2 regions of the Exiguobacterium sp. A1_3_1 genome follow, and region 1 is predicted to be linked to the other one. Evidence: a T-box and tRNA genes for the amino acid it is inferred to sense, from the RefSeq annotation. Region 1 holds a T-box; the other holds one or more tRNA genes.

Evidence for each region. A T-box is a leader RNA that pairs with one kind of tRNA and senses whether it is charged. The one in region 1 lies ahead of leuS (leucine--tRNA ligase), so its partner is inferred to be a tRNA-Leu.
Region 2: it has a tRNA-Leu gene. The T-box ahead of leuS (leucine--tRNA ligase) is inferred to sense a tRNA for this amino acid. The anticodon was not compared.

The regions. Positions count from the first base shown of each region.
Region 1 covers NZ_WBYY01000025.1:3,521-19,073, forward strand. The annotation lists gene metK (methionine adenosyltransferase) at 1-812, shown strand, start outside; gene F8N00_RS04390 (GNAT family N-acetyltransferase) at 950-1,438, shown strand; gene F8N00_RS04395 (serine aminopeptidase domain-containing protein) at 1,517-2,221, shown strand; gene F8N00_RS04400 (class I SAM-dependent methyltransferase) at 2,272-2,871, opposite strand; gene F8N00_RS04405 (MDR family MFS transporter) at 3,025-4,203, shown strand; gene F8N00_RS04410 (peptidoglycan bridge formation glycyltransferase FemA/FemB family protein) at 4,387-5,421, shown strand; gene F8N00_RS04415 (HAD family hydrolase) at 5,516-6,160, shown strand; T-box leader at 6,199-6,421, shown strand; gene leuS (leucine--tRNA ligase) at 6,469-8,874, shown strand; gene F8N00_RS04425 (hypothetical protein) at 9,006-9,983, shown strand; gene F8N00_RS04430 (NAD(P)/FAD-dependent oxidoreductase) at 10,045-11,316, opposite strand; gene F8N00_RS04435 (putative polysaccharide biosynthesis protein) at 11,509-13,173, shown strand; gene F8N00_RS04440 (pseudouridine synthase) at 13,160-13,879, shown strand; gene F8N00_RS04445 (SDR family oxidoreductase) at 13,940-14,572, opposite strand; gene F8N00_RS04450 (DeoR family transcriptional regulator) at 14,681-14,899, opposite strand; gene pepV (dipeptidase PepV) at 15,221-15,553, shown strand, end outside.
Region 2 covers NZ_WBYY01000014.1:1,635-17,187, reverse strand. The annotation lists gene F8N00_RS02895 (glutamate synthase subunit beta) at 1-468, shown strand, start outside; gene F8N00_RS02890 (hypothetical protein) at 627-920, shown strand; gene F8N00_RS02885 (BglG family transcription antiterminator) at 913-2,925, shown strand; gene F8N00_RS02880 (PTS mannitol transporter subunit IICB) at 3,119-4,549, shown strand; gene F8N00_RS02875 (PTS sugar transporter subunit IIA) at 4,584-5,021, shown strand; gene F8N00_RS02870 (mannitol-1-phosphate 5-dehydrogenase) at 5,024-6,166, shown strand; gene F8N00_RS02865 (hypothetical protein) at 6,418-7,215, shown strand; gene F8N00_RS02860 (TraR/DksA C4-type zinc finger protein) at 7,284-7,808, shown strand; gene adh (aldehyde dehydrogenase) at 8,004-9,524, shown strand; gene F8N00_RS02850 (DUF779 domain-containing protein) at 9,547-9,909, shown strand; gene F8N00_RS02845 (S66 family peptidase) at 10,094-11,104, shown strand; gene F8N00_RS02840 (hypothetical protein) at 11,120-11,461, shown strand; gene F8N00_RS02835 (alpha/beta hydrolase) at 11,483-12,415, shown strand; tRNA gene F8N00_RS02830 (tRNA-Leu) at 12,458-12,541, shown strand; gene F8N00_RS02825 (transporter substrate-binding domain-containing protein) at 12,743-13,510, shown strand; gene F8N00_RS02820 (amino acid ABC transporter permease) at 13,542-14,186, shown strand; gene F8N00_RS02815 (amino acid ABC transporter ATP-binding protein) at 14,183-14,911, shown strand; partial or broken gene F8N00_RS02810 (thiamine pyrophosphate-dependent enzyme) at 15,224-15,553, shown strand, end outside.

The DNA of each region.
Region 1 (15,553 bases):
ACCAAGGTCTCATGTTCGGTTACGCAACGAAAGAAACACCAGAACTCATGCCACTTCCAATCTCGCTTTCACACCGTCTCGCACGCCGTTTGGCAGAAGTGCGTAAAAACGGTCAACTCGACTACCTTCGTCCGGACGGAAAAACACAAGTCACGGTCGAATACAACGAGAACAACGAGCCGGTTCGTGTCGATACGATCGTCATCTCGACACAACACGCGGAAGAAGTTACGCTTGAGCAAATTCAAGCTGACTTGAAAGAACACGTCATCACACCGGTCATCCCGGCTGAATACATCGACGCAGCAACGAAATTCTTCATCAATCCAACTGGTCGTTTCGTCATCGGCGGACCACAAGGAGATGCTGGATTGACGGGTCGTAAGATCATCGTTGATACGTATGGTGGATACGCACGCCACGGCGGTGGAGCATTTTCTGGTAAAGATCCAACAAAAGTCGACCGTTCAGCTGCATACGCAGCACGTTACGTCGCGAAGAACCTCGTTGCTGCAGGTCTTGCAGACAAAGCAGAAGTTCAACTCGCGTACGCAATCGGTGTCGCGCACCCGGTATCAATCGCGGTTGATACATTCGGTACAGGAAAACTTCCTGAAGCACAACTCGTCGAATTGGTTGCTGAAAACTTCGATCTTCGTCCGGCTGGAATCATCAACATGCTTGATCTCCGTCGTCCGATCTATCGTCAAACAGCTGCATACGGTCACTTCGGTCGTACAGATGTTGAGCTTCCATGGGAGCAAACAGATAAAGCAGCAGTTCTTGAAGAACAGGCAAAACGTTTCGCATAATCAAAAAGTCCGAGAACCCTACGCGGGTTTTCGGACTTTTTTGTTTACGTGGAACTTTGCAGGAAACGAATGTTTTTTCTAGAAGAGGGTAAAAGTACATGAGTCGATTCGTATGAATACAAAGGGGGGTTCCGATTATGGAAATACGCGAAGCTATTCCAGCCGATGCAGGACGTATTCATGACATTGCCGTCACATCCTGGTTGGATACGTACGCAGAAATCTATTCCGAGCGCTCGAAAGCGCATTTCGTGCAGGAAGCGTATCCGCAAGAGGAGGTTGTTCGTGCGATTCGGACGGCAGAAGAAGCACGGGGAGAGTATTTTTATGTCGGAATCATCGATGAGGAAATCGTCGGTTTCATTCATGCTGTTGATGTTGAGGGAACGTGGGAAATCATTCGTCTGTACGTCTTACCGAAATATCAGCAAAACGGAATCGGACGACGATTGATCCGTGAACTCGAACGACAAGGAGCCGTCCCACTCGAAGTATATGTGGAGGCACGTAACTATAAAGCGCGTCAGTTCTTGACCTCATTCGGTTTTGAAGAACTCAGTGAGATGACGGAAGAAGTCTTTGGGCAAGTAGAATCTGTCATTCGCCTTCGCCATGTCGCCTCGTGAAATCCGTCTTGGGACGGTTTTGTGTGCGTTTGAAATAAGGTATCGTAAATAGGAAGTATGAAGTGAAGAGGTGAGTTTGTGGTTGAACAACCAACAGGAATCATCGTATTAGTCTATCCGTTACAACTGCGTGCCCGTCCGAGTGAAGCTTTGATTCGGGTACTCGAACGAGAGTATGAAATATTGCTCGTCGACGCCCCACGTCGTATCTCGTTTGAAGAACATGGTCAACTGTTAAAAGAAGCATTACGTGAAGCCGGGAAACGCAAGCTACCGATTCATATCGTCGCCTGTAGCATGGGCGCACTCGTCGTCAATCGTCTGTTGCAAGAATATGAATTACCGGTAGCAAGCCTTGCATTCATTTCACCGTTGTTTGATTGGCACCCTTCGAAACAACTCGGAGGCGTCAAACAAGTCTTCGCAAGTGCGTTCGATCGTTTCCGGCCCGATGCGCCACTCGGTACGTTGCCGTTTGGTCAAAGTACGGAAGATACCGTTCGCATCGGTGAACTGACCTATGCACAGTACCGGGAAATCGAAGAAGAGATCGTCGTACATGACGAAGAACGAAAAAAACTGCCGCGTGTGAACTTGGCTTGTTTTTATGCACCGGACGATCAGTTCGCAGACGTCAAGCTGACACTTGAAGTATGCCGGAAAATGGGTGGCGATCAGATTTACTTACAACGTCTACACGGTTTTCCGCATTTTAGTTTCGAACGGTTGAACACACGGTTTGCAGAAAAATTAATGTTGTTCTTTAAGCTTGTTGAAGAATGAAATAACAAAAGTGATGCCTCTAAAAAAGGGGCATCACTTTTTTGTGCCCATCATCCGCGTACTTTTTTCTCGATCGCGATGATGAACGGGGGATGATTTTGTTGGTTCAAGAAGCGATACTGGAGAACGGCATAATCTTGCTGATCAAGGGCTGTGACGTAATCGAGGACAGCGTCACGTTCTCGTTTTCCTTCCAAGTGACCGTGATAGACGACGAGGACGACAAGACCGCCGGGAGCGAGGATCGGGAGGAGGGCATCGAGTGCTTCAAGCGTCTCTTCTCCGGTCGTCGTGATTGATTTGTCGCTTCCAGGCAGGTATCCGAGATTGAAGACACCAGCGCGGACAGGACGTTGTTCGTCCGAAAGACGGGCACCGACATGGATGTGGCTTTCATGGTAAAGGTCGACGCGTGCTAACATTCCGGCTTCGTCGAGACGTCGCGTCGACTCCTCAATGGCTTGTGCCTGGACGTCGAACGCAAGAACCCTTCCTTCTGGACCGACACGTTCTGCTAAAAACTGTGTATCATGTCCATTTCCGGCAGTCATATCGACGACGCAGTCTCCGGGCTCGATAACGGACTCGAGTAATTGTTTCGTATAAGGTAATACACGGGCAAGTGACATGGCATAGACTCCTGTTCCTATAGTCTGTTTTTCTAGTAATGGTTCAGTATGTGCAAGATTCTTTCTGCATTATATCATTTTTTGATTCGTTGACGAAAAGCGAAGTAGCTTGACAGTTAGGGGACGGATTGCGTAAAGTGGCAAGGTTGAGAATGAAATAGGAGGACCACAGGTATGCCAAAATTACCAAAAGCGGTCTGGATCCTCGTCCTTGCGATGGCCATCAATACGACGGGATCCTCTTTTTTATGGCCGTTTAATACATTATATATTCATGAATATTTAGGAGAGTCGATGACAAAAGCAGGGATGGCATTGTTCGTCAACTCTGCCTTAGCAATCGTCGGAAACTACTTAGGTGGAAAAGCGTTTGACCGTCTCGGTGGCAAGAAGACGCTTGTCATCAGTGTCATCGGACTTGTCCTGTCTTCCGTTGGCTTGTTGCTATTTCATCAGACGTACCTCGGATACGTCGCGATGCTTGGATTGATTGGATTCGTCGGTGGGATGGTTTTTCCGACGATCTACGCGATGACGGGTGTCATCTGGCCGGAAGGCGGGCGCCGTGCCTTTAATGCGATCTATGTCGCACAAAACGTCGGTGTAGCGCTCGGGACAGCAGTCAGTGGTCAAATCGCTGCCTTTTCGATTCAGTACATCTTCATCGCCAATCTCGTCCTCTACATCGCCTTTGCCATCATTTTGTTAGTCGGTTTATCCTGGATTCAGGCACCAGCGCGGATGCATGCGGCACATGACGAGATCGAAACGACACGCACACCCCTTGCGCGCGGTGCGGCACGGACGATGTTGCTCGTCTCGATCGGGTATGCCTTACTTTGGTTCGTTTATGTGCAATGGCAAGGAACCTTTGCCGTACACACGAAATCGCTCGGTGTCACGATTTCCGAGTACTCGATTCTTTGGACGATCAACGGAGCACTCATCGTGTTCGCACAACCTTTATTAACACCAATTCTCCGGTGGTTTGGAGATGACTTGAAGCGACAATTGATGACCGGTACAGGAATCTTCCTCTTGTCTTATCTGATCGTTCCGTTCGCAGGCGGCTTCAAGATGTTCCTCGTCGCGATGATCATTTTGACGATTGGTGAGATGTTCATCTGGCCAGCGGTTCCTGCTATGGCGGCGAGACTCGCGCCAATCGGAAAAGAAGGAGAGTTCCAGGGATACGTCAATATTGCCGCTTCAGCGGGACGGATGATCAGTCCGACCGTCGGAGGGTTGATCTACGATTTATCCGGTATGTCAGCGGTCTTCTTGACATTGATTGGATTGATTCTGTTAGCAGGCGTCGTATTCCTTCGTGCCATTCCTAAAATCACATCATGAGCATCATCTGTAAGACAGCGGACATTAGATTCGCTGTCTTTTTTTTACATCATTAATGCGCTAATTATAAAACAAATCATTATTAATATGGAATATTTCGGCAAAGAAACGGGTACTTTCTAATCAAGAACTTGAAAAGAAAGTTCATGTGAACGTTGCTTCTTTTTGACTGGAGGTGCACGAATGGAAAGGTGTCAATTCATCACAGATGCCGCAACTTGGACGACACACGTACAGCAACAGCCTCTTGATATCTTCTACAGTCACCAATACGTCACGCTTAACGCTAGACCGTCTGAGCAAGCGGTGTTATTCCGTTATGAAGGTCATGCGGGAACACTGTTCTATCCCTTTTTAAAGCGTCGGATTTTTGATACGCCTTATTCAGATCTCATCACGCCGTATGGCTACGGCGGACCGGAAATCGTCGGTCGCTTAACCGCAACTGAAATGCAGCATGCACGTCTATCGTTTGAAAGGTGGGCGGAGCAAGAATCGGTCGTCTCGGAAATGATTCGCTTTAATCCGTTGACGGGCAATGAACGACTCATGCGTAACTGGACGGAAGCTTCTTTCATCCGTCATACGACGAGCATTGATTTGCGCCCCTCACTAGAAGAAATCATGCAGACGTTCCATAAGAAAACGAGAAGTATGATTCGTAAATCGCTCGCTTCACCGTTAACCGTTAGAACAGGAACACGAGACGATTTATCTGTTTTTTTGGCGTTGTATCATGAAACGATGGACCGGAAGAATGCTTCGGCTCATTACTATTTTACGGCGAGTTATTTTGAGCAATTATTTGAAGCGAATCCACTCTGTGAGCCATTGTTACTGATTGCGGAAATCGACGGAAAACCTGTTGGTGGATACTTCGTATTGCTCGGAAAAGAATATGCCCACGGTCATTTGATTGGTTGTAAGCGGGACGAAGCGAAGATGTTCCCAAATCAACGACTTGAGTACGAAGCGATTCTTCAGGCGAAAGCACGCGGTCTCGTCGAACAACATCTCGGAGGTGGATATCAAGAACGGGATAGTCTCTTTGAGAGTAAATGCCGTTACACCGGGTACCGTTTATTTGAGTATCATCAAGGAAAATCGATTCTTCAACCAGCCATATACGATCAGTTGTGTATACGATACGGGTCAGATGCTAATTCGGATTATTTTCCGGCTTACCGACAAACCAGTGTCCAAATGGCGACAAGTTAAACAGTAACTAAATGAAGAAGGTGAAACGACTACATCGTGTAGTCGTTTTTTTGATATGCTGAAATCATGATAGATCAATTGAGGGGGATGTGTCTTGAAAAAACGAGGTCTTATTTTTGATATGGATGGGGTCATCTTAGATAGTGAAATCCGCTACTTTGAGGTCCACCAGCAGATGTTCAAAACGTTATCGATTCCGCTCGATCCGGTTCAGTATGCGACATTCATGGGGAAAACAGGAGATGAGATGTGGGAAGAACTTGTCGCGCAACACGAGCTCCCAGAAACAGCGAGTGCTTTACTTGAGGAAGAACATCGCTTGTTTCAAATTCATGCAAAACCAGAGGCGTGTGGTTTAAAAGAGGGAGTCAAACAAGTCATCGAACAAGCGACGTCTCTTGGTTACGATATCGGGATCGCTTCTTCGAGTTCGCTTCAAAAAATCGAACGCGTCATCCGTCATTACGAGCTTCCAATCACGCATTACGTCAGTGGGGAAGAAGTCGTGCGTTCGAAGCCGGATCCTGCGATTTTTCGACTTGCGGCATCACGAATCGGGCACGCACCTGAGAATTGTCTCGTCATTGAAGACGCTGCAAACGGGATGATCGGCGCAAAAGCAGCAGGTATGGAAGTGATTGCGCTTCTTGATGACCGGATGCCAGCGCAACGCTTAGAACAAGCAGATCATATTGCGCGATCGCATGCGGAAATCGAGGAAATTTTACGGAAGCGTTGACGCTTGAGGAAGAAACAGATTACACTAGGAAAAGATAGTCAAATGCATGGAACTGAAGTAGTAGGGGAAAGGTGCCGTCAAGAGAGCTGGTGGAAGGTGCGAACCAGTCGGTAACAACCGTGAACTCGTCAGGGAGCACGATTCGTGAAGTCGTAGTAGCGAATCCGGTCCTTCACACCGTTATCTGTGAATCAAGCGGTCTGTCATAGACAGACAACGTGGGTGGTACCGCGGAAGCCAAACCGGTCTTTCGTCCCTATTCCTAGGGGCGGAGGACCGGTTTTTTTTAGATTAGAGGAGGAAAAGACATGCCGTACAATCATCGCGAAATTGAACCAAAATGGCAGGCGCGTTGGGATCAAGACAACGCCTTCGTCACGACAGAAGATCCAGAAAAAGAAGGGTTTTATGCCCTTGATATGTTCCCGTATCCGTCAGGTGCCGGACTCCACGTTGGACACCCGGAAGGCTACACAGCAACGGACATCCTCGCACGGATGAAACGGATGCAAGGATACAACGTCTTGCACCCAATGGGTTGGGATGCATTCGGGTTACCAGCAGAACAATACGCCCTCGATACAGGGAATGACCCACGTGAATTCACAGCGAAAAACATCGAGACGTTCAAGCGTCAGTTGAAAGAACTTGGATTCTCCTATGACTGGGATCGTGAAATCAACACGACGGATCCGAAGTACTACAAATGGACACAGTGGATCTTTACGAAGTTGTATGAAAAAGGACTTGCGTTCGTGGACGAAGTCGCGGTCAACTGGTGCCCGGCACTTGGAACCGTTCTTGCGAATGAAGAAGTCATCGACGGATTATCTGAACGCGGAAATCATCCGGTCGTGCGTGTTCCGATGCGTCAGTGGGTCTTGAAAATCACGGAATATGCGGATCGTCTTCTTGAAGATCTCGATGACCTCGATTGGCCGGATTCTGTTAAAGAGATGCAACGGAACTGGATCGGGAAATCAGAAGGTGCTGAGATCGATTTCACGATTGATGGACATAAAAAACAAGTTACGGTCTTTACGACACGTCCGGACACAATCTTTGGTGCGACGTACCTCGTGCTTGCGCCGGAGCATCCATTCGTAGCTGACATCACGACAGCGGATCACAAGGAAGCCGTCGATACGTACATTTCGCAAGTCCAAACGAAGTCAGACCTCGAACGGACGGATTTAGCGAAGGAAAAAACAGGCGTCTTCACGGGTGCTTTCGCCGTCAATCCAATCTCAGGTGATCGTCTTCCGATCTGGATCGCTGATTATGTCCTTGCTTCTTATGGAACGGGTGCAATCATGGCAGTTCCAGGACACGATGAGCGCGACCATGAATTCGCGAAACAATTCGACTTGCCAATCGTTGAGGTCGTCGCGGGTGGAAACGTCGATGAAGCAGCCTATACAGGAGAGGGCGAACACGTCAACTCGCATATGCTTGATGGTCTTGGAAAACAAGAAGCAATCGAGACGATGATTGCTGAACTCGAAACGAATCAAGTCGGACGCAAGAAAATCACGTATCGTCTCCGCGACTGGTTGTTCAGTCGTCAACGGTATTGGGGTGAGCCAATCCCAGTCGTTCATATGGAAGATGGTTCGATGAAGACGCTTAGCCAAGAGGAATTACCGCTCGAACTTCCAATCATTCCGGAGATCAAGCCGTCTGGTACAGGCGAATCACCACTTGCGCTTGCGGAAGACTGGTTGGATTATACGGATCCTGAAACAGGAATGAAAGGGCGTCGCGAGACGAATACGATGCCACAATGGGGCGGAAGCTGCTGGTATTATCTTCGTTTCATCGATCCGCACAATGAAGAGGCGATCGCGGATCCAGAAAAATTAAAATACTGGCTTCCAGTCGATATTTACATCGGTGGTGCGGAACACGCCGTTCTCCACTTATTGTATGCACGCTTCTGGCATAAAGTCTTGTATGATGCAGGCGTCGTGCCAACAAAAGAACCATTCCAGAAGTTATACAACCAAGGGATGATTCTTGGAGAGAACAACGAGAAAATGTCGAAATCACGCGGTAACGTCATCAATCCGGATGAAATCGTTAAATCGCATGGTGCGGATACGTTACGCTTGTATGAAATGTTCATGGGTCCACTCGATGCATCAGTTGCCTGGTCTGAGAACGGACTTGACGGTGCGCGTCGTTTCCTCGATCGTGTCTGGCGCTTGTTCGAACGGACAGCAGACATTCAAGATGTCACAGAAGTCGATGCTGACTTCGAACGGACATACCACCAGACGGTCAAGAAGGTTACGGAAGACTTCGCGAACATCCAGTTCAACACCGGAATTTCGCAACTCATGGTCTTCGTCAACGAAGCAAACAAACAGCCGGTGCTTCCGCGTCACTTCCTTCGTGGGTTCATCCAATTGTTAACACCAGTTGCACCGCACCTTGGTGAGGAACTCTGGGAACAACTTGGATTTGAAGAGACATTGACGTATGCGGCATGGCCAACATTCGATGAATCGAAACTCGTCAGCGATACGATGGAATTCGTCATTCAAGTGAACGGAAAAGTTCGCTCGAAAATCGAAATCAACATCGACGCGACAAAAGAAGAAATCGAGGCACTTGCCTTTGCCGACGAAAAGACACAAGAATGGATCGGCGACAAGACGGTTCGAAAAGTCATCGTCGTACCGAAAAAATTAATCAACATCGTAGCAAATTAAGCCATAGCCCCTTTCATTCGTTTGACGCGAATGGAGGGGGTTTCTTCATTTCCGTCGCAAGTCCGCTTTTTTTTTGAACGTCCTTCTGCTACACTGAATCAGAAACCGAGAAAGAAAGGCGATTACCATCAATGAAACGATCTTATATAGTCTATACAACGATTTTTGCCGTCGTTTCGGGTTTGATTCTTTGTGTACTGCTCGTCTTCTCAAAACCAGAGACGATGTCGCGTATTCAGGAAACGTTCGCGAAAATCGAGACGCAATCGAAGCATCAGGCAGCTGTCAAACAGGTGCCGACGAAAACGCCTTCAGCTATTCCGAATCCGGAAGAACCATTAATTAAGAATGTCCAGCAGATGTTATATGATGATTCCATCGGGTCGTACCTCGTCGTCACAGACGATTATCGTTTCTTTGAAATTAGTGGAACAGGTGAGAGGATCAATGCCTCCTTCCAATTAGAAGAAGGGAAATTACTTCTTTCTGGCCTCGATGGCATGACACTCGTTGACGGAGAGACCGTCGCTTTATTGACATCGAATCAGATTCTCGTGACAATCACGCGAAAAGATGGTGTCTGGAGCGAAGAAAAACGTGAAAAAGTACAGGGGACGACGATTCGAGACAGTTTCCATGGGCTTGGATATGATGCGAAGAAAAAGGAATTCTATACGATCAATCATATCCGTGCAATCGGACGTGTGGAATTGACTCGTTTCGCCATGAAAGAGGATAAAATTAAGATTGATCCAGATGCGTCGGAAAAGAAAAAACGGGCTTTAAAGAAAAAGCAAAAGCCGCCGTATTTATCGATCGTAGAACGAAGTAAAATTGAACCGGCGAATGGGATGCGAAGTGATGCGAAGAAAGTATTCGAATCCGACTTCCGACCAATTGGTCTTGCGGAACGACAAGGACGCATCTACACACTTGATTCAGAAGCACTCTATCTCTATTCGATTGATCAGAAAGATCAGACGATCACGGGAGAGACGGCAAGTCCAAAGGTCTATGGTTCAAAAGGGATTTTCGTACAGGATAATGAATTGTTTGCCTTAGTCGAGACAGATAAGTTTTCGAGCCGATCGTTCACACCGATTGACTGATGCATAAAAAGAAAAGACCCGATTCTTCTGATTAACACAGACGAATCGGGTCTTGTTCATATTAAGAGACAGTGTCACGTGCCATTTCTGCAGCGTGGCTACCGGCGCAATGACCCGTCACGAACGCGGCTGTAATGTTGTATCCACCCGTATAGCCGTGAATATCAAGAATTTCACCAGCGAAGAATAACCGTTCGGCTTTTTTTGACATCATTGTTTTTGGATCAATCTCTTTGATCGAGACGCCGCCACCCGTGACGAAGGCTTTATCGAAATCGAGCGTTCCCGTTGCTCTGAGTGGGAATCGTTTCAATTGTTGGAGGAAGTCCGTCCAGTCTTGTTTCTTCACTTGTGTACAGACTTCATCGCCAAAGCCGATTCGAGCGAATAGGAGTTCAAGCAACCGTTCTGGTACGAAACCACGAAGAGCATTGCGGACTGTTTTCTTCGGATTTGCGGCAATGGCTGCTTGGAAACGTTCCGTTAAGGCACCGAGGGATTCGTCCGGGAAGAGATCAATCGATAGATGAACGATCGTTTCTTTCGAACGTTTGCGTTCTTTGATCGTATATTGGCTACACCGTAAAGCAATCGGACCACTTAAACCGAAGTGTGTGAACAGTAGATCACCTGTATGTGTCTTGATCGCCTTATCTTTTTTACCGTGGACCGTTAGAGCGACGTCACGCAGCGACAGCCCTTGTAATGTTTTTTCGTGAATGAACGTATCACCTAACAGAATCGGAACTTCCGTTGGGAAGAGTTCCGTGATCGTGTGACCCGCTTTTTCAGCCCACGGATAGCCGTCACCCGTTGAACCGGTATGCGGAACAGATTGACCACCGACCGCGACGATACAACTTTTCGCTTCAAGACGCATGCCATTCTCTAATATGACAGCTGCAAAAGAACCATCCGGATGGAAATCGAGCGTAGCGACTTGCGCATCCGTTTGAATCTCGGCACCATGCGCGCGGATTTGATCGATCAATACACGAACGACATCCGCTGCCTTATCTGAGACAGGGAACATCCGACCGTTGTCCTCTTCTTTAAGTGCGACGCCAAATCCTTCGAAGAGTTCGATGATCGATTCATTGTTGAATTGAGAGAAGGCGCTATATAAGAAACGTCCGTTTCCCGGGATCGACTGGACGAGCTCGTCGAGTGGTTTTCGATTCGTGACGTTACAGCGTCCGCCGCCAGAGATTGCGAGCTTCCTTCCTAATTTATTCCCTTTATCGAGCAGGAGTGTTCGAGCTCCAGCTTGTAAGGAGGCGAGCGTTGCCATCAAGCCGCTCGGTCCGCCCCCGATTACGATTACATCGTACATATGGTCACCTCATTCATAGAATTCTGCTTGTTTCACTTTAGCAGAAGTTGCGACTGTAAACAAACCGTCTCTTTCAATTCCAGAAAGACAGCGGTATAATGATTTGCAATTGTGTACGAGAGAACTTGTATAATGAGACAGTCATGATTAGAGTGTCGAGTTTAAAAATTAGAAAGCGTGAGGGATGTTACCATGTCCACAGTCAACAATAAACAGTCCACTTCTCCCGGTAATGCGGGATTCGTTCGTGGGACGATGCTCCTATCCGGTGCGTCACTGATTTCCCGCGCACTAGGTTTGATCTACCTCTTTCCATTCCAGTTCATGGTCGGTGCTACAGGTATCATGTTTTATACGTATGCCTACAACTATTACACGATCATGATTGGTGTCGCGACAGCGGGAATTCCCGTTGCCGTCTCAAAATTCGTCGCCAAGTATAATGCGCTTGGGGAATACGATACGAGTGAGCGATTGTATCGATCGGGTTTGAAAATCATGTCCTTGACCGGCGTTGTTTCTTTTCTCGCCTTATTCTTCCTCGCTCCGTATTTAGCCCACCGAGCGATTCCGGGTGGGGACGTCGATTCAGCGGCATACGTCGATGCCGTCACGATGACGATTCGAGGAGTCAGTTTTGCTTTACTCTTGATTCCGCCGATGAGTATGACGCGTGGATACTTCCAAGGATATCAATCGATGGGACCGACCGCGATTTCACAAATCTTAGAACAAATCGTCCGAATCATTTTCTTGCTCGCAGGAGTCAGCATCGCCATCTATCTCTTTGATTCTGGGGTAGCATGGGCAGCGACGATTGCAACATTCAGCGCATTTATTGGAGCAATCGGAAGTATAGTCGTTCTGATTTACTATTTCCGTAAACGTGCGAGTGGATTACGAGAACTCCGTGCAACTCAAACCGTCCGTTCGCCGGATCGCCCGTTAACGGATTTGTACAAAGAGTTGTTAGCCTATGCGATTCCAATCGTCATGGTAGGCGTTTCGACGCCGCTTTATCAAGTCATCGACCAGAATACGATGAATGCAGCATTACAAAGTATCGGTTATACACTCGAAGCTGCTGGAAATGCAACGGCCTATCTGATTGCGGATAGTCATAAAATCGTTCTGATTCCAGTATCTGTTGCGACTGGATTATCGCTGTCTGCGACGCCACTGTTGACAGCGTCATTCACACAGGGAGATATGCGGAAAGTACGGGCTCAAATCTCGCAGATTTATCAACTCGTCTTCTTTATTACGATTCCGGCAGTCGTCGGGATGATTCTCCTCAGTGAAGAAACGTTCCATGTGCTCTTCCCGAAAGATCAGGCAGCATGGGTCTATCTCTTAAGTTATGCGCCAAGTGCGTTGTTCCTCGCCTTGTATTCGGTCACAGCGGCAGTCCTACAAGGAATCAACCGGCAATACTTCACGATTGTTGCGACGATTGCCGGACTACTTGCGAAGTATCTCTTGAATGCACCGTTGATTCATTTAACAGGTGACGGGACAGGTGCCGGTTATGCAACGATCATCGGTTACCTTGTTGCGACGGGATTGATGTTCTTCCGAATCACACAAACAGTGAAGTTTCCATTCAGTACCGTCTTGCGCCGGACATCGTTAATTCTAATCATTAGTGCGTTGATGGGGGCGGTTGTCGCGCTCGTGAAGTGGGGAATGGTGTCCTTCTTACCAGAGACGACATGGGCATCTCTGTTGATCCTGATCATCGGTGCGGTAGTTGGAATCGTGATTTTCGCTGGACTTTCGATTTGGAGTGGTTTAGCAGAGGTCATATTAGGGCGTAAATTTTCATTGAAACGAGGACGAAATCATGCGTCTAGATAAATTGTTATCCAACATGGGGGCAGGCTCCCGAAAAGAAGTAAAACTTTTGCTCAAGGCAGGGGCAATTCAAGTCGATGGTGAGATCGTTCGTGATCCGAAACAACATGTCGATGTCGAGTCACAACAGGTTCTGATGTACGGCGAACCGGTCACGTATCAAAAATACATCTACTTGATGATGAATAAACCACCGGGTGTCATTAGTGCGACGGAGGATAAACGAGATGAGACCGTCATCGATCTGTTGTTTGAAGACGTGACGTATTTCAAACCGTTTCCGGTCGGACGACTTGATAAGGATACAGAAGGTTTGTTGTTACTGACAAACGATGGAGCGTTCAATCATGCCTTGATGTCTCCGAAAAAACACGTTGAAAAAACGTATTACGCGGAAGTGACAGGTGTATTGACGCAAGAAGACGTCGAGGCAATTGCGGCAGGCGTCACCTTAGAAGACGGTTATCAGGCAAAGCCAGGAAAACTCGTCATCTTATCGACGACAGAAACAGATTCAACGCTTGAATTGACGATCACGGAAGGGAAGTTCCATCAAGTCAAACGGATGATGCTTGCCCTAGGTAAAGAGGTCACGTTCTTGAAACGGCGCTCGATTGGTCGTTTAGAGCTTGATTCGGCACTTGCACTCGGGGACTACCGTGAACTGACACAAGAGGAATTGTCGTTATTTGATTGGCAACCTGAATAAGCAAAGCAAAAAGGCGGTGGAATGAATGTACATTCCATCGCCTTTTATTGTGGGATTTAATTATTGATTACGTAGTGCTTCTGCGATCGGATAAGGACCGCTGAGTACTTCGAATACACGAGATTGTGTCGGATGATCAATCAAGTGAACGAACAGCGCTGCCACATCGTCACGAGACACCTTACGATCTTCGTATGAATCAAAATGCTCTTTCGTTTCAACAGTACCTGTTGGGTCATCGTAGCTGAGCGGACCAGGACGGACGATTGTATAGTTGAGTCCACTTTCTTTGAGGTGAGCGTCTGCTGCTGCTTTCGATTCAAGATACACTTTTAGTTCGCCTTTCGGTTCTTCCGTACCGACTGAACTGAGCATCAGGAAACGATCGATCCCGTTGGCTTTTGCTGCATCGATGACTTTGATCGCACCTTCCTGATCGACGGCGCGTGTCAATTCGTCCGATGCGCCACCAGCACCCGCTGCAAAGATGACGACGTCCGCGTTACTGATGACGCCACTGACATCCTTCGTCAAATCCCCAAGTCTGACTTCAGATGCGCCGAGTGCAATCAAATCGTTGATTTGATTTTCTTCCCGTACGACCGCGATCGCTTGGTGATCTTCTTGTTTAGCGATCAATTCGACCATCTTGCGTCCTGTCGTTCCGTTTGCTCCAATGATTAAAATATTCATTCTCATCATCTCCTTCTCCCAATAGCTATACCCTACGTTTTAAAAAAGATAACAAAAAAAGACGCGAAGAATCGCGTCATCGAAAGATATACATAGTGAAACAGTGGATCAACCCGCTTGCTTTTGTTTCTTACTCGACGTCCATGTACCGCGTCGAGGGCTCACAATGAGATTGTTGTATTCAAGCACGTTCAAATCCCGCTGGACGGTCCTTGAAGTGATGCCAAACTCTTCAACCAACTCTGCTGTCGTAGTAGCTCCGTTCTCTTGGATGTAGAGATAGATCGATTTAATCCGGGTCAACATACGGTCTGTAGAATCTTTCATTGGTATAACCACTCCCCCAATGGATAGAATAGTGTTCTAAAGCTTCGGGTGACAAAAGACAATGCAATATCCAGTTGTTTCGCCTTTAGTATAACGTTTTGATATTAAAATGCAAGTAATTTAACCGAACGTTTTCATAAAAAATATATTCAAATGGTTTGTAAAGTCGATAATTTAGGTTTTATTTTATATTAATGTTCGTCATTTCAATAAATAAAAAAGAAAACAGAATTTGGATGTTCGTATCTGAACGAATATTCGCTATACTAGGAAGGTGTATAGGAAACGAATCCAAAACCCGTAATGAAGGAGCGAAATCAGATGGTGAATTGGAAAGAGGAAGTACTCGCACGTCGCGAGGACTTATTAGAAGATTTAAAAGAATTATTACGGATTCCGAGTGTACTCGACGAATCCACGATCGAAGAGGGCGCGCCGTTTGGTCATGAAGTCAAACGTGCCCTCGATTGGATGCTCGCGACAGGGGAACGCGATGGGTTCACGACAAAAAATGTCGATGGGTATGCAGGACATTTGGAATATGGTCAAGGGGAAGAGTTACTCGGTATTCTTTGTCACTTAGACGTCGTACCAGCTGGTGGCGATCACTGGACATACGGTCCATTCAACCCGACGCTTGTAGATGGAAAACTG
Region 2 (15,553 bases), on a different contig from region 1:
ATGTGGCCGGATACACCGTCACTCTACTCCATCGATTATGGGTACGCAGAAGCGTTGCAACAATTCGGTCGGGATCCTCGTGAATACTTGATCGCGATCAAGCGATTCACAACAAGTGAATCGGGTCAAGTCACCGGTGTCTGGACGATTCAAACGACGAAAACAAAAACTGAATCGGGTACAGTGATCTTTGAGGAGATCGAAGGGAGCGATCGTTACTTCCCAGTCGATCAAGTCTGGATTGCCATTGGATTCAGTGGTGTCGAAGAGAACGTACTCGAACATTTAGCAGTCGCCTCGGAACGTGGGAAAATCAAGACGACACGTTACGCGACGAACCGTCCAGGCGTATTTGCCGCAGGTGACGCAAGACGTGGTCAATCATTGATCGTCTGGGCGATTCGCGAAGGTCGTGAAGTAGCAGAAGCCGTTGGACAATATTTAAAAGCAATGCAACAAACAGGCTAAATCACATCGTCTGGATTTTCTGGCATCATCGGAAATCCAGGCTTTTTTGTGTTTGGCAAAGAAATCTGCCAGTTCAAAAATAACTATTGATTTTGTTTCAAGGTGAAACACCGAAAATATTTCTGCTATTCTTATAAAATGAAGAGGAGGTATGACAGATGAATTCAGAAATCATCTATTTCGTATGCGAGAGTGGAATGGCGAGTAGTATCATGGGGGCTACGATTTTAAGAAAGCGCTTACTTGAATGTGGTATTACGACAGACGTCAAGACATGTCGGATCGCAGAACTACCTGATCAAGCAGCTTTTATCGTCGGAGAAACGCAACTCGTCCATCGACACGTATGGAAAACACATTGTTCGGTTCATCCAGTCGATCGGATTCTTGATCCGACTGCATATGACGTCATCCTCGAATCTTGGCAGAAAAGAGTGAGGCTGCATGACTGAATTTACACCACGGGAACATGATATCTTATTTTTCCTCTTATCACGCGAGGAACCTGTTCAAATACAAGAGATTGCGGAAACGCTCGAGACATCGGAACGAACGATTCAACGTGAACGCGATCGTCTTGCCCAGTCTTTAGAAGATCATAATTTGCGTTTGACATATGTTCGCGGCAGAGGTCTCTTAATTGAGGGAACGGACGAAGCCAAACATGCATTACGGGACCAACTCTTATTGTCACATAAACAATTACCGAACGCTGAAGATCGCCAAGTCGAGTTAGCGTATCGGCTACTACAAGAAGAAGGGATGGTCAAATTACAGGCAATCGCCCATGCGATGTATGTGGCTCCGAGCACCGTTAGCCAGGATTTAGAACGGATTGATGAATGGTTTCTACAATATGACCTTGAAATCAAGCGCAAAAAAGGTATTGGTGCCGAAGTCATCGGCGAAGAAATCAACAAACGCCGTTTACTGATTTCATTGATCTTTACGCAATGGGATGTTCTCGCTTTCTATCGGTTGTTACAAGGCGACGCCGGGCAATTACCTCATCTGTTACGCATGAATCGAACATCCTGGCTTGAGATGATCAATCAAGCGTACGCGGTCATAGCGCCATTGACGAAAGAAGGGCGTCTCAATGACCGACAAATCATGCGTGCGACACTCAGCTTAGCTTTACAAGCGTTACGCAAAGATCAGTTTCCGATGCGTTACGAGTTAAAAGCGTATCCGGTCGAAATCCTCAAATGGGTGGAACGCGTCGAAGAGCGTTTACCTGACACGTTGTCGATTGCCGAACGCCAATGGTTATCAGAAGAATTGCGTGCTTTCTTTCAATCGGACGCAGGAGATACGGAGGAACTCGTCACGCGCCTTCGTGTAAAACGATTGATTGAGCATGTCTCCTTATTATATGGAACGAACTTTACGAAGGATCACGCGCTAGAACGCGGACTCGTCTCGCATATTCAATCGTACACACGTCAAAATAGCGTCAATCCGTCCTATGTCATCAAACAAATCGAACGGGAATATCCGCGCTTGTTTGATGCGGTCAAACAAACAGCACTGTCGATCTTCACCGATGCGACATTTGAAGACGTAGATTTAGCATTTTGGGTCATGCATTTCGGTGCCGTGCTCAGCAAACCGACACCAAAACTCCCATATCGTGTTCTAGTCGTCTGCTCTGCTGGACTCGGTTCCTCGAAGTTGTTGATGAATCGGCTACGGCAAGAATTCGCTGAACTCGAGCACATCGATAACTCGTCCCTGTTTGGCATCGAACGGTTACCAATCGACTCGTACGACTTTGTATTGTCGACTGTGCCATTGCCTGACATTCGTCCACCACATCTTCTCGTCAACCCATTGCTTCCTCAGGATGAGGTCGAACGGATTCGGAAATTAATTCTCGCCTTGCCTAAATCCTTTCAACCGGCACCGCGAAAGACGAAAACGGAATGGCTCGAACTTGAGCAATTGCATCGGCTCGTTGCGTCGTCCATTCAAGTATCGGACGGATTCCGAATGGAACGGTTAGAGCGGGTGGGCGATGGGATTGAATCGCTCTTGTTTGAGATCAGTACACGCATGGTCGAGCAAGGATTGGCGAAGTCAGCTGTTTCGCTCTCTGGACAATTGCTACGTCGTCATGAGATGTCAGGTCTTGGTATTCCGGGAACGCGGCTTGCGCTGTTTCACGGACGCGATGCGACGATTCAACGAGGGGGATTCCTCATCTTTGAATTGCCTGAACCGATCGACTTGCTCGGAATGGATCAACAGTTACAATCCGTCGAACGGCTCCTCGTCTTGGTCGCACCGGAAGAGACCTCGAACGAACTGCTTGAATTACTCAGTTCGATCAGTGCTGCGATCATCGAGAGTCCCGAACAAATGGATCAATTCGAGTTCGGGGAGGAACAGACGATTCGTCTGCTATTGAATCGAACGTTTCGAACGGTCATTGATCAGTTCCTCGGTCACACTTGAAAAAATCCCTGTCACTCCATTCCTGAAGTGACAGGGATTTTTTTATGTCAAGCAGGCTTCTTTCCAGTCTGTCCAACTTCTTGGACAAAGACTGAACTAGGAAAGATTGAGTAAGCGCTTGCAGTACTCTTACAATAAGGTCATAGCAAAGCAATCATCTTATCAACTCATACACGAAATGGAGGCTAACACAATGGCGACAGCTCAAAATGGAGCACGGGGCATCCGTGTACAAGTTCAACGGTTCGGAAGCTTTTTAAGCGGTATGGTCATGCCGAACATCGGTGCATTCATCGCCTGGGGGATCATCACGGCACTGTTCATCCCAACTGGATGGGCACCAAATAAGGAACTCGGTGAACTCGTCGGTCCGACAATCACCTATCTTTTACCGTTGCTGATCGGATACACGGGCGGGAAATTAATGCATGACGTCAGAGGAGGCGTCGTCGGGACGCTCGCGACGATGGGGGTCATCGTCGGAACAGAGATTCCGATGTTCCTCGGTGCCATGATCATGGGACCACTTGGCGGATACGTCATCAAAAAGTTCGATCAGTTGATCGAAGGAAAAATCAAGCCAGGTCTCGAGATGCTCGTCAACAATTTCTCGGTCGGGATCATCGGTGGGTTGTTGATGCTCGGTGGATTCAAAGTATTCGGACCACTCATGACAGGTCTTGACGACATCATGGCTGCAGCAGTTGGTGCGATCGTCAGTGCACACTTGCTACCATTAGCGAGTTTGTTCATTGAACCAGCGAAAATTTTATTCTTGAACAACGCCATCAACCACGGCATCTTAAGCCCACTGGGTCTCGATCAAGTAAACGAGGCGGGCAAATCAGTTCTGTTCTTACTCGAAGCCAACCCTGGTCCGGGTCTCGGATTGTTACTCGCTTACTCGTTCTTCGGTTCTGGTGCGGCAAAGAAAACAGCACCGGGTGCCGCGTTCATTCAGTTCATCGGTGGGATTCACGAAATTTACTTCCCATATGTCTTGATGAAGCCGGTCTTATTGCTTGCGATGATCGCAGGTGGTATGAGTGGGATCCTCACATTCGTCCTATTTGATGTCGGTTTAGTCGCACCTGCTTCACCAGGTAGTATCATTGCGGTTCTTGCAATGGCATCCCGCGGTTCTTACGTCGGATTGATCGCCGGTGTCCTTGTTTCAGCATCTGTGACCTTCGTTGTCTCAACTGTTCTGCTGAAGACAAGCAAAGCAAAAGAGACATCCCTTGAAGAAGCAAGCGCGAACGTTAGTGCGATGAAAGGAAAACAATCGATTGCCTCGACACTCGTTTCAGCTGATGCTAAACCACTTGCAGAAGTCGAACATATCATTTTCGCTTGTGACGCTGGTATGGGATCGAGTGCGATGGGGGCATCCGTCCTTCGCAATAAAATCAACAAAGCGGGCTTACCGATCAAGGTAACGAATACGTCGATCAGTCAATTGCCGCAAAACGCCGAACTGATCATCACGCATCGTGATTTGACGGAGCGGGCGAAGGAACAGGTACCAACGGCAGAACACCGATCAGTCGATAATTTCTTAAATGCCGGATATTATGATCAACTTGTTCATGAGATCGAAACAGCACGAAATAAGATTTCTTAAAAATAAAGATAGAGATATTCAAGGAGGAATAAACATGACAACGACAATGAACCTTTCACCGGAACTTGTATTACTGAACCAACAATTCGCAGACGAGACGGCAGCCATTACGGCTGCCGGTCAACTCCTCGTCGATCATGGATATGTCGAAGCGGGTTATATCGATTCAATGCAAGAGCGTCACGCTTTATCAACGGTCTATATCGGTAATCATGTCGCAATTCCCCACGGAACAGAGTCGGCTAAATCACAAGTCAAGAAAACAGGACTATCGATTCTACAAGTACCGCAAGGCGTAACGTTCGGAACGGAACAAGCACGACTCGTCATCGGTATCGCTGGCGTCGGGGACGAACATCTCGAGTTGCTCTCGAATATCGCGGTCATTTGCTCCGATGAGGAGAACGTCGAGCGTATCGTGGCAGCGACATCAAAAGAAGAAATCATCGCCTTATTGACAGCGGAGGTGTAAGCATGAAAGCCATCCATTTTGGTGCCGGTAACATCGGACGTGGTTTCATCGGCTTACAACTCGTCAAGACGGGTTACGAAGTCTGTTTCGTAGATGTCAATTCGACGGTCGTCGATGCATTAAAAGCACGCCATACCTACGAGGTCGGTTATGCCTCTGAACAGGGAGGACGTGAACGGGTCGACGGCGTGACGGCGCTCAACAGTTTGTCTGAACCGGATCAGGTCATTGCAGCGATTCGCGATGCAGATGTGATTACGACTGCTGTCGGTCCGAGCTTGTTGTCGAAAATAGCTCCTTTGATTGCGGAAGGGTTACGTCAACGTGATCAACAGACACCTGTCTACGTCATTGCGTGCGAGAACATGATCGGTGGGTCAAAACACTTGCAAGCGGAGGTAGCGAAACATCAGACGGTAGCGGAGAACTGGTATTTTCCGAATGCAGCGGTTGACCGGATCGTGCCGCTTCAACATCACGAAGACCCGTTATACGTCGAAGTGGAAGAATTCTTCGAATGGGTGATTGAGACGACTGGACTACCGGAAGCTTATCCACGGATCGAAGGCGTCACTTATGTCGAGAACATCGAACCGTTCATTGAGCGGAAGCTGTTCACCGTTAATACGGGACATGCGATTGCTTCGTACCTCGGAGCACTCTTTCATAAAGAGACGATCGCTGAAAGTCTAACGGATCCACGCATCCGTCGTGGTGTCCAGACAGCACTTTATGAAACAGGGTGGTTGTTACTTGAAAAGTACGGCTTTAACCCCGTCGACCATAGTGCATATATCCAAAAGAATATGAAACGCTTTGAAAACCCGCGAATTCATGATGAAATCATTCGTGTTGCTCGTTCACCGATTCGTAAACTGAGTCCAAGTGACCGACTCGTCAAACCAGCGAAGGAATTGATGGAGCGTGGGATCGAAGCAGATGGATTAGCACGCGGGATCGCAGCAGCCCTGACCTATTTCGATCCAAATGATTCAGAATCTTCTGAATTGAATGCGTATATCACGAAATATGGAATTGAAGATGCGTTAAACGCATACCTAAAACTGTCAGCAACGGATCCACTTGGATCTCGAATCATTGAACATTATGAAGCGATGCAACAACAAGTCAATTCGATTGCTTGAGAATAAGTGTGCGCACCACCCTTCACGTCACGTGAAGGGTGGTTTTGTATATCGAATAACATGTAGCGCATCGTCATCGAAATAACCAGTTTTTGAAATTCTTCTATCACAATTTGATTACAATTTGTATATTCAATTTGTATATTCAATTTGGAATATTCGAAAACGAATATTTAGCGATTAAAATACATTGTACGCTATATGAACGGAACATCTCTATTCCGATTTTTCAGGTAAGAGAAGGTGATTATATGTTGAATTATAAAGTGAACGTATATAGATTAAACGGAGCACGACCAAAAGCAACAAAAGGAACCGGACCAAAACATTTGATTTATTCGAGTCAGTTTTCTTCACGTACACCAGTCCATTTATTGCATCAACTCATCTTGAATCGTTTGTTGGTTGAACAAGAAAAAAACCTTGAATTGACGTATACGATCGAAGTAAATGCGGTACTTGATCAATTCGTGATCGACGTCCGTGTCTTTTCAACAGATACGGTCAGTGTCCAAGTCGAGCGTGACTTGATTGAAATCATTGAACGTGAAGAAGTCCGTCATATCCCAGCGCTTGAAATCGGAAAACCGGATTTCGCGGAATTCGCTCACATCGTCTTAAAGGTCAAGGAAGGCGGACCACGCCTTTCACAAGAGGATACGCAACGAATTTTCAATGAGTCTGGAGTTCGAGGACGAATCATCCTGCATAAGGAACGAATCGACAGTCATGAACCGTCACATTCGATTCAACTACTGATTGGTGGGACGGAAAAGTCTTTATATAGTCTTTCGCAATACCAGCTTGATCCACTCTTCCGTAAACATGGGTTAACGATTCAATCCTTGAATCTGTTACCGTTTGATTTATTCATGATTCGTGACAAAATCGCGATGCTGTCTTCGGCAGATGCTTCGCAACTGTGGATCGATGACATCACGACATCCAAGAACGGACGATCACATCAGATTTGTTTTAACGATGGGAATGAATGCATGACGGTTATCTGTGATCTTCATGGATCAATTCGTTCTTATAAGTGTTCGTGATGGTTTAACTCTTCTTCGAATAGGCTACATTCTTAACAGAGGTTCTAACGAAGGGGAGTCGAACAATCATGTTATCTAAACAACAGACGGAAGAATTCAAGCAACGATTATTAAAGGAAAAAGAAAAGACGACATCAAACATCGAACAACGCGATATGGATTACGATGAAGGTGAATTGTCGAGTTACGATAATCATCCTGCCGATTCCGGCGATGAATTGTTCTTGCGGGAACGCGATCAAGCGATCACGGACATGCAAGAGGATATGCTCTCTGATGTGGATCGTGCCCTAAAAGCGATCGAGGACGGAACGTATGGCATTTGTAAGGTCTGTGGAAAAGAGATTGAGATTGAACGTCTTGATATCATTCCGGAAACGCTATTATGTATCGAGCATGCAAAAGAAGAAGCAGAACAAAACGAGAACGATCCGAATTCGCGACCAAGTGAAGAAGATGTACTGGATCCATCTGTTACAGCCCGCGGGAAAGACATCGACGGTGATACGGATGGATTCTCGAAAGTAAGTGATTTCGGTAGTTCCGATACACCGTCTGACCAAGAAGACGGAATTGACCCGACACGGTCTTGACCGGCAAAACATCTCCCGAAAATGGAGATGTTTTTTCTCGAAAAAAATCACAGATATTTACCGGAATTTTTTGACTTTTCATATAATTTTGGTACGATGGTATCGAGGGGGCTGTTTTAGCCTATATTAAAATGTAAGCGCATACAAGCATCCGTCTCACTGCTTGACCATTTTAGTTGAGGGAGGAAATAACGCATGATTTATGACATTCCGAACAAGCAAGGGTCAAAAGTACAGTACAAGGAACGGTATGAAAATTACATCAATGGAAAGTGGACGGCACCTGTCGGGGGAGAATATTTTGATAATGTCACACCTGTCACTGGTAAAGTATTGTGCCAAGTCGCTCGTTCCGGTAAGGAAGACATCGAACTGGCTCTTGATGCAGCACACGCGGCAAAAGAAGCATGGGGGAAAACGTCTGTAACGGAACGCTCAAACATTTTAAATAAAATCGCGAATCGGATGGAAGAAAACCTTGAGATGCTCGCTTATGCAGAGACACTTGAGAACGGGAAAGCGGTCCGTGAGACACTCAACGCCGATCTACCGCTCGCAATCGATCACTTCCGTTATTTCGCCGGCGTCATCCGTGCCCAAGAAGGTTCGGTCGGCGAACTCGATCAAGACACGGTAGCGTACCACTTCCATGAGCCACTTGGCGTCGTTGGTCAAATCATTCCGTGGAACTTCCCTCTCCTGATGGCTGTCTGGAAGCTGGCACCGGCTCTCGCAGCAGGAAACTGTGTCGTCTTAAAACCAGCAGAACAAACACCAGCGAGCATCATGGTGCTCATGGAACTTGTTGAAGATCTATTGCCACCTGGTGTCGTGAACATCGTCAATGGATTTGGTCTCGAGGCAGGAAAACCGCTCGCTTCAAGCAAACGAATCGCAAAAATCGCCTTTACGGGTGAGACGACGACAGGACGTTTGATCATGCAGTACGCATCACAGAACCTGATTCCGGTCACACTCGAACTCGGTGGGAAATCACCGAACATCTTCTTCGAAGATATCATGCAGGCAGATGATGCTTTCTTCGATAAAGCAATCGAAGGATTACTGATGTTTGCGTTGAACCAAGGAGAAGTCTGTACGTGTCCGTCGCGTGCCTTGATTCAAGAATCAATTTACGAGCCGTTCATGGAACGTGTTCTAGAGCGTGTCAAAGCCATCAAGATCGGAAATCCTCTTGATTCGGACGTCATGATGGGGGCTCAAGCTTCGAACGAACAGATGGAGAAAATCCTTTCATATCTTGAAATCGGTAAGTCGGAAGGCGCAGAGTGTCTCATCGGTGGAGAGCGTAACATGCTTGAAGGGGATCTTGCAGAAGGATATTACATCCAACCAACGATCTTCAAAGGACACAATAAGATGCGAATCTTCCAAGAAGAAATTTTCGGACCGGTCTTGTCGGTTACGACATTCAAGACGGAAGAAGAAGCGCTCGAAATTGCGAATGATACGTTATATGGTCTTGGTGCCGGAGTCTGGACACGTGATATGAACCGTGCTTATCGGTTTGGGCGTGCGATCGAAGCAGGACGCGTCTGGACGAACTGTTATCACCAATATCCAGCTCACGCGGCGTTTGGTGGTTACAAAATGTCAGGGATCGGACGTGAAAACCATAAGATGATGCTCAACCATTACCAACGGACGAAAAACCTACTCGTTAGCTACAACCCGAATAAACTCGGTTTCTTCTAAGTCGGAAAGGACGTGGATGCAAATGGTGGAACGTGTTCAGGCGACAGCAGCTTGTCTAGAGTTAATCGACCAGTTGAGAGAAAAACACGGTCCGTTGATGTTTCATCAATCTGGTGGTTGTTGCGATGGCAGTTCCCCGATGTGTTTTGCGCAGGGTGATCTATTCCTGGGAGATCAGGATAAAAAACTGGGAGAGATCGGTGGTTGTCCGTTTTATATTCATGAAGATCAATATGAGTACTGGAAACATACGCAACTCATCATTGATGTCGTGGATGGTCGAGGCGGAATGTTCTCTCTTGAAGGTGTCGAAGGGAAACGTTTTTTGACACGCTCCCGTGCGTTCACGCAAGAGGAATACGCTGAACTATCAGCATCAAGCTAAGGAATCAAACACGGTTTCGTCGAGGTGACTTGTTCATTCAGGTCGCTCGTACGGAATCGTGTTTTTTGTTCGTATCACGACGTTCGAACAGGATAAAAGTTGGTAATGCGGCATAAGAACGGTATAATGAACTCATATTTTGACGAGAAGATAGTTTCACACTATGACATTTTAGGGGGTCACCATGAAATATCCATTTTTAGGTTGGACAGGTCAAACGATCGGAGTGACGGCGCCCTCCTCCGGATTAAGTGAACAGCAACAGGAATGGGTCGAACGAGCAGTTGAACAGGTACAAGCACGACAAATGAACGTCCGTTTAGGCGAAACGATTTGGTCGCATCAACATGCTGAGAGTGCACCGGCTAAACAACGGGCCGAAGAATTGAACCGCATGATGACGGATGAGACGATTGATGCCGTCATCCCGCCATTTGGCGGGGAACGCGCCATTGATCTTTTACCTGAGTTGACGCTAGCTACTTACCAAACAAAATGGTTGCTTGGCTATTCCGATATCAGTACGCTATTGCTCAGTCTGACGCTTCAGACGGGAATTGCAACAGCACATGGTCCGAATTTCGTTGAGCTTCGAAGTGAAGAATGGGACGAGACGACAAGTGCCTGGCGACGAGTACTTGCGACGCCAACTGGAGGAACCGTTACACAGTGGGCTTCCGATCGTTATCAATCCAAATGGACTGATGAAGAACGTCCAGCAGGTTCGTTATTTCAGCTAACGGAAGCGACGGAATGGAAAGCACTTGATGAGCGAACAGAAGTGACCGGACGTATACTTGGTGGGTGCCTAGAGACGATTCGCCATCTGATTGGGACACCGTATGGAGATGTGCAGCGTTTCCAGCGTGAAGAGATCAACGGAGAACCGATACTCTGGTACTTTGAGGTGTCTGAAGCGAATTCGGCAGAGGTGCACCGGACGCTGCGACAAATGGCGTATGCTGGATGGTTCAACCATGCGGCTGGCTTTTTATTCGGGCGCACGTCTGCAAGGATTACAGAAGACCTGACATGGCTAAACGTGTATCAATATCTAGCGGATGAGACAGGCTTACCAGTCTTATACGATCTTGACATCGGTCATCAGCCGCCGCAGGTGACGTTAATCAATGGAGCGACGGGTACGGTTCGTATTCAAGGAAAAGATTCACGAATCGATCTGACGTTCAACTAAAAAGGAGAGCACGCAATGGCACGTCGTAAGTTTCAAGCATTAGGCGTTTATAAACGCGTCCATATCAATCCGGAGACACGTCGGATGACGTTACCGGAACCATTTTACGATGCACTTCGTCTAGAAGATGAATTGCTGATTGCACAAGTTGGAGATGTTCTCGTCATGCGACGTCCGGGGGAGGTCGTCGAGACAGAAACAGATTTATTGAGCGAACTCGTAGAAGATGGATTCACGGGTACAGAGCTCGTCCAAGAATTTGCCTACCGGCGTCAGCAACAAGAACAGCGATTACGTCAACAAGTCTTGCAGGATGAAGAGGATGACCATGCTGCTCAACTGAAGATCGAGTTATAACGGAAAGAAGGAGTGGGGCAGATGCGTCGCAGAACAAAAATTGGAATCGGAGTCATCGGATCCGGATTAGTAGCAGCGAGTTATTATTTTTACGAGATGGCAATCGCTACGAATCCAAAGCCATTCTTATCGAATAATCGAGATCTAAGTGACGAGATGGTCCGATTGATGCAACCTGGTCAGACATGGATCAAGGAGCAACCGCTTGAGCGGATCGAGATTGAAGCGAAAGACGGTTTAACGTTACGCGGGCATTTTCTTCCGTCACCTGTTCCGTCAGATCGGATCGTCATTCTCGTGCACGGGTACGGAGGCGTCGGAACGGATTTAGCCGGATTCGCCTATCTGTACCATCAGGCCGGTTTCCATGTCATGATGCCCGATAATCGTGGACACGGAATGAGTGACGGTCACTACATCGGATTCGGATGGCATGATCGGGAAGATTGTCTCAGTTGGTCGAACTATCTGATTGAACGGATCGGACAGGAGGCGAAACTATTCCTGCATGGCGTATCGATGGGAGGGGCGACCGTATTGATGACGAGTGGCGAACAACTCCCACCACAAATCAAAGGAATCATTTCTGATTGTGCCTATACGTCCGTTAATGCAGTCCTTGCGTATCAGATGAAGCGGATGTACCGTCTACCACACTTTCCGTTCTTAGGCATGACGAGCGTATTGACGAAGCTAAAGGCTGGTTATACGTTCCGTGAAGCATCTGCGCTGAAACAGGTCAAAAAGGCACAAGTACCGATTTTGTTCATCCATGGTGGGGCGGATACATTCGTACCGACAGACATGGTGTATGAGCTGTATGAAGCTTGTCCAACGGAAAAAGAGCTCGTCGTCATTCCGAATGCCGCTCATGCGATGGCCTATTTTGAGGATCCAGCATTGTATGATGATGTCGTCGAGAAGTTCGTTCGCAACATCTTGCGAAATGATTGACAACTCCGTTCTTTACCCGCTATATTAATATCATAAATCAACGTCGTCGTGGCGGAACTGGTAGACGCGCTAGACTCAGAATCTAGTGGTGGCAACACCGTGGAGGTTCAAGTCCTCTCGGCGGCATAAATGATTGAAGGAGGCAATCCCAGCAGGGGGTTGCCCTTTTTTTATTGCTGAATAGAAAACGATTACAACGAATAAAAATTCAGAAATATTTATCTTTTTAGAATTTTTCTGGTAAAATACGTTTTAAAGAGGGTACTCTTCAGGGAAAGTACTAAGTGAAGTAGACAATCTTTAACACATAGGAGAGGGGAAACAAACATGAAAAAAGGGAGTATCTTGCTAGCGCTCTTGATGAGCTGTGTTCTCGTACTTGGTGCATGTAGCATCGGTTCGAAAGAAGAAGAGTCGTCTGAAGGAAAGACTTATAAGGTCGGCATTGACGTCACGTATCCACCATTCGAATATAAAGACGGGGATACGTACAAAGGAATCGACATCGATCTCATGAAAGCAATCGCGAAGGATCAGAACTTCAAGATTCAATTTGAAGCGATGGACTTTAGCGGCATCATTCCGGCACTTCAAGCAAATCAATTGGACGTTGCCATTGCCGGTATGAGTATTACGCCAGAACGGAAGAAAGTCGTCACATTCTCGGATCCATACTTCAAAGCTGGTCTTATTCTAGTCGTCAAAGAAGATGAGAATGGTATTAAATCTGTCAACGATTTAAAAGGGAAAAAAGTAGCCGTCAAAAAGGGAACGACGGGTGCGAAATATGCAACGGATAACGCAGATAAACTGGGCTTTACAGTCACACAGTTCAATGACAGTCCAGCGATGTTCCAAGAAGTGAAGAATGGTAACGCTGCTGCTTTGATTGAAGATTATCCTGTCATCTCATATGCAAACAAACAACAAAACCTTGGATTAAAACTTGTCGGAGACCGTCTCAACGGGGACAACTACGGAATCGCTGTCTTAAAAGGTGAGAACGAGGATCTGATGAAGAAAATCAACAAAGGGCTTGCGAATCTGAAAGAAAACGGTGAATACGATAAAATCGTTGACACGTATCTGAAATAAGTCGCAAGGCGATAAGGGAGTGGGATAGCCAATGGAAGTGGTCAAAACCGCATTTCCATTTTTCTTGGAAGGGCTTCAAGTCACATTGTATATTTTCATCATCGCGGTCATCGTCGGCTTTCTGATTGGCTTAGTCGTCGCATTGATGCGGTTATCACCATCAAAAATCTTAAACGGGATCGCAATTGTCTATATTGATGTCATTCGCGGAACGCCGTTCATCGTTCAGTTATTCTTCATCTATTTTGGACTCAATTCGCTCGAATGGTTATCGATGGACCGGATGTATGCAGGGATACTGACGGTCGCAATCAATGCCGGTGCTTATTTTGCGGAGATCATTCGAGCTGGTATCCAGTCGATTGATAAAGGACAAACAGAAGCTGCGCGTTCACTCGGGATGACAGGGCGTCAAACGATGGTACAGATCATCTTACCGCAAGCATTCCGACGGATGTTACCAACGATTACGAACCAATCGATCATCAGCTTAAAAGATACATCGTTGCTGTCGATCATCGGAATCGCTGACTTGACGCAACAAGGTCAGGTTCAGCAATCGACGACGTTCGAACCATTTATCGTCTGGTCTGTCGTCGGATTGATGTACTTCGTCATCATTTATCTCTTGTCCTTAGTGGCGAAGTTCTTGGAACGGAGGTTTACATTACGATGAGTATCATTGAAGTGAAGAACTTAAAAAAATCCTTCGGTTCGAATGAAGTCTTAAAAGACATCAACGTCTCGATTGCAGAAAAAGAAGTCGTTTGTGTCATCGGTCCGTCGGGATCTGGGAAAAGTACGTTTTTACGCTGTTTGAATCGATTGGAAGAGATCACGGGTGGCACGGTCATCGTCGATGATTTCGACATTACGAGTCCAAAGGTCGATATCAACAAGGTCCGGGAAGAAGTCGGGATGGTCTTTCAACATTTTAATCTCTTCCCACATAAGACCGTGCTAGAAAACGTCACGCTCGCACCGATTAAAGTGCGTAAATCGGATAAAGAACAGGCGAAACAGCGGGCACTTGAACTACTCGATAAAGTCGGATTACGTGAAAAAGCGGATAATTATCCAGGTGAATTATCTGGAGGTCAAAAACAGCGGGTCGCGATTGCCCGCGCGCTTGCGATGAATCCGAAAATCATGTTGTTTGATGAGCCAACGTCAGCGCTTGACCCGGAAATGGTCGGTGACGTGCTTGCCGTCATGAAACAGCTTGCCCTTGAAGGCATGACGATGGTCGTCGTGACCCATGAGATGGGATTTGCTCGAGAGGTTGGAGATCGCGTCTTATTCATGGATGGTGGCTATATCGTCGAAGAGAACGTGCCACAAGCATTGTTTGATTCTCCACAACACGAACGGACGCAATCGTTCCTTAGTAAAGTCTTATGATGGAACCGGCGTATCTAAATGCGGATACGCCGGTTTTTTGACGAATCATAAATAACTGGCTAAGCGCTCATAAGAAAAACTTATACATTTAAGCGCAAGAATTTGGGAATTCGAAATGCACACACAGGAAAAGAGTAGTAATATAGTAACGAAGGCACTTTCATGGAAGAATGACACGATCATTCCTTCTCATGACGTTCAGCGTTTTATTCATGCAATTCCTTTTGAAAGCGCTAACAGGTAGAGGGCTGGAAACACATCGAGTATCCACTGGATGTGTGGGGAGAAATATAGAAACGGGGGGAACCGTACATGGCAGGCCACGAGCAAGATCAACAAGCATTCTATGGACCAAACCTTGGCTACATCATTGAATTGTACGAGCGTTTTTTAGAAGACAAAACATCCGTTGATGAGGAGACACGTGCTTATTTCGAAGAGCATGGTGCACCCGTGACGGAACCAGTTGTACCGATGCAAGTCGAGACAGGAGATTTCGAAAAATATCTTGCGGCGAATCGTTTAGCGGAACAAATTCGTGCAAAAGGACATCTTGCGGCGGATATCTATCCGCTGAAGGACCATCCGCGAGAAACAGGATTATTCGAATTGAGTCAGTACGGATTGACAGAAGCAGATCTT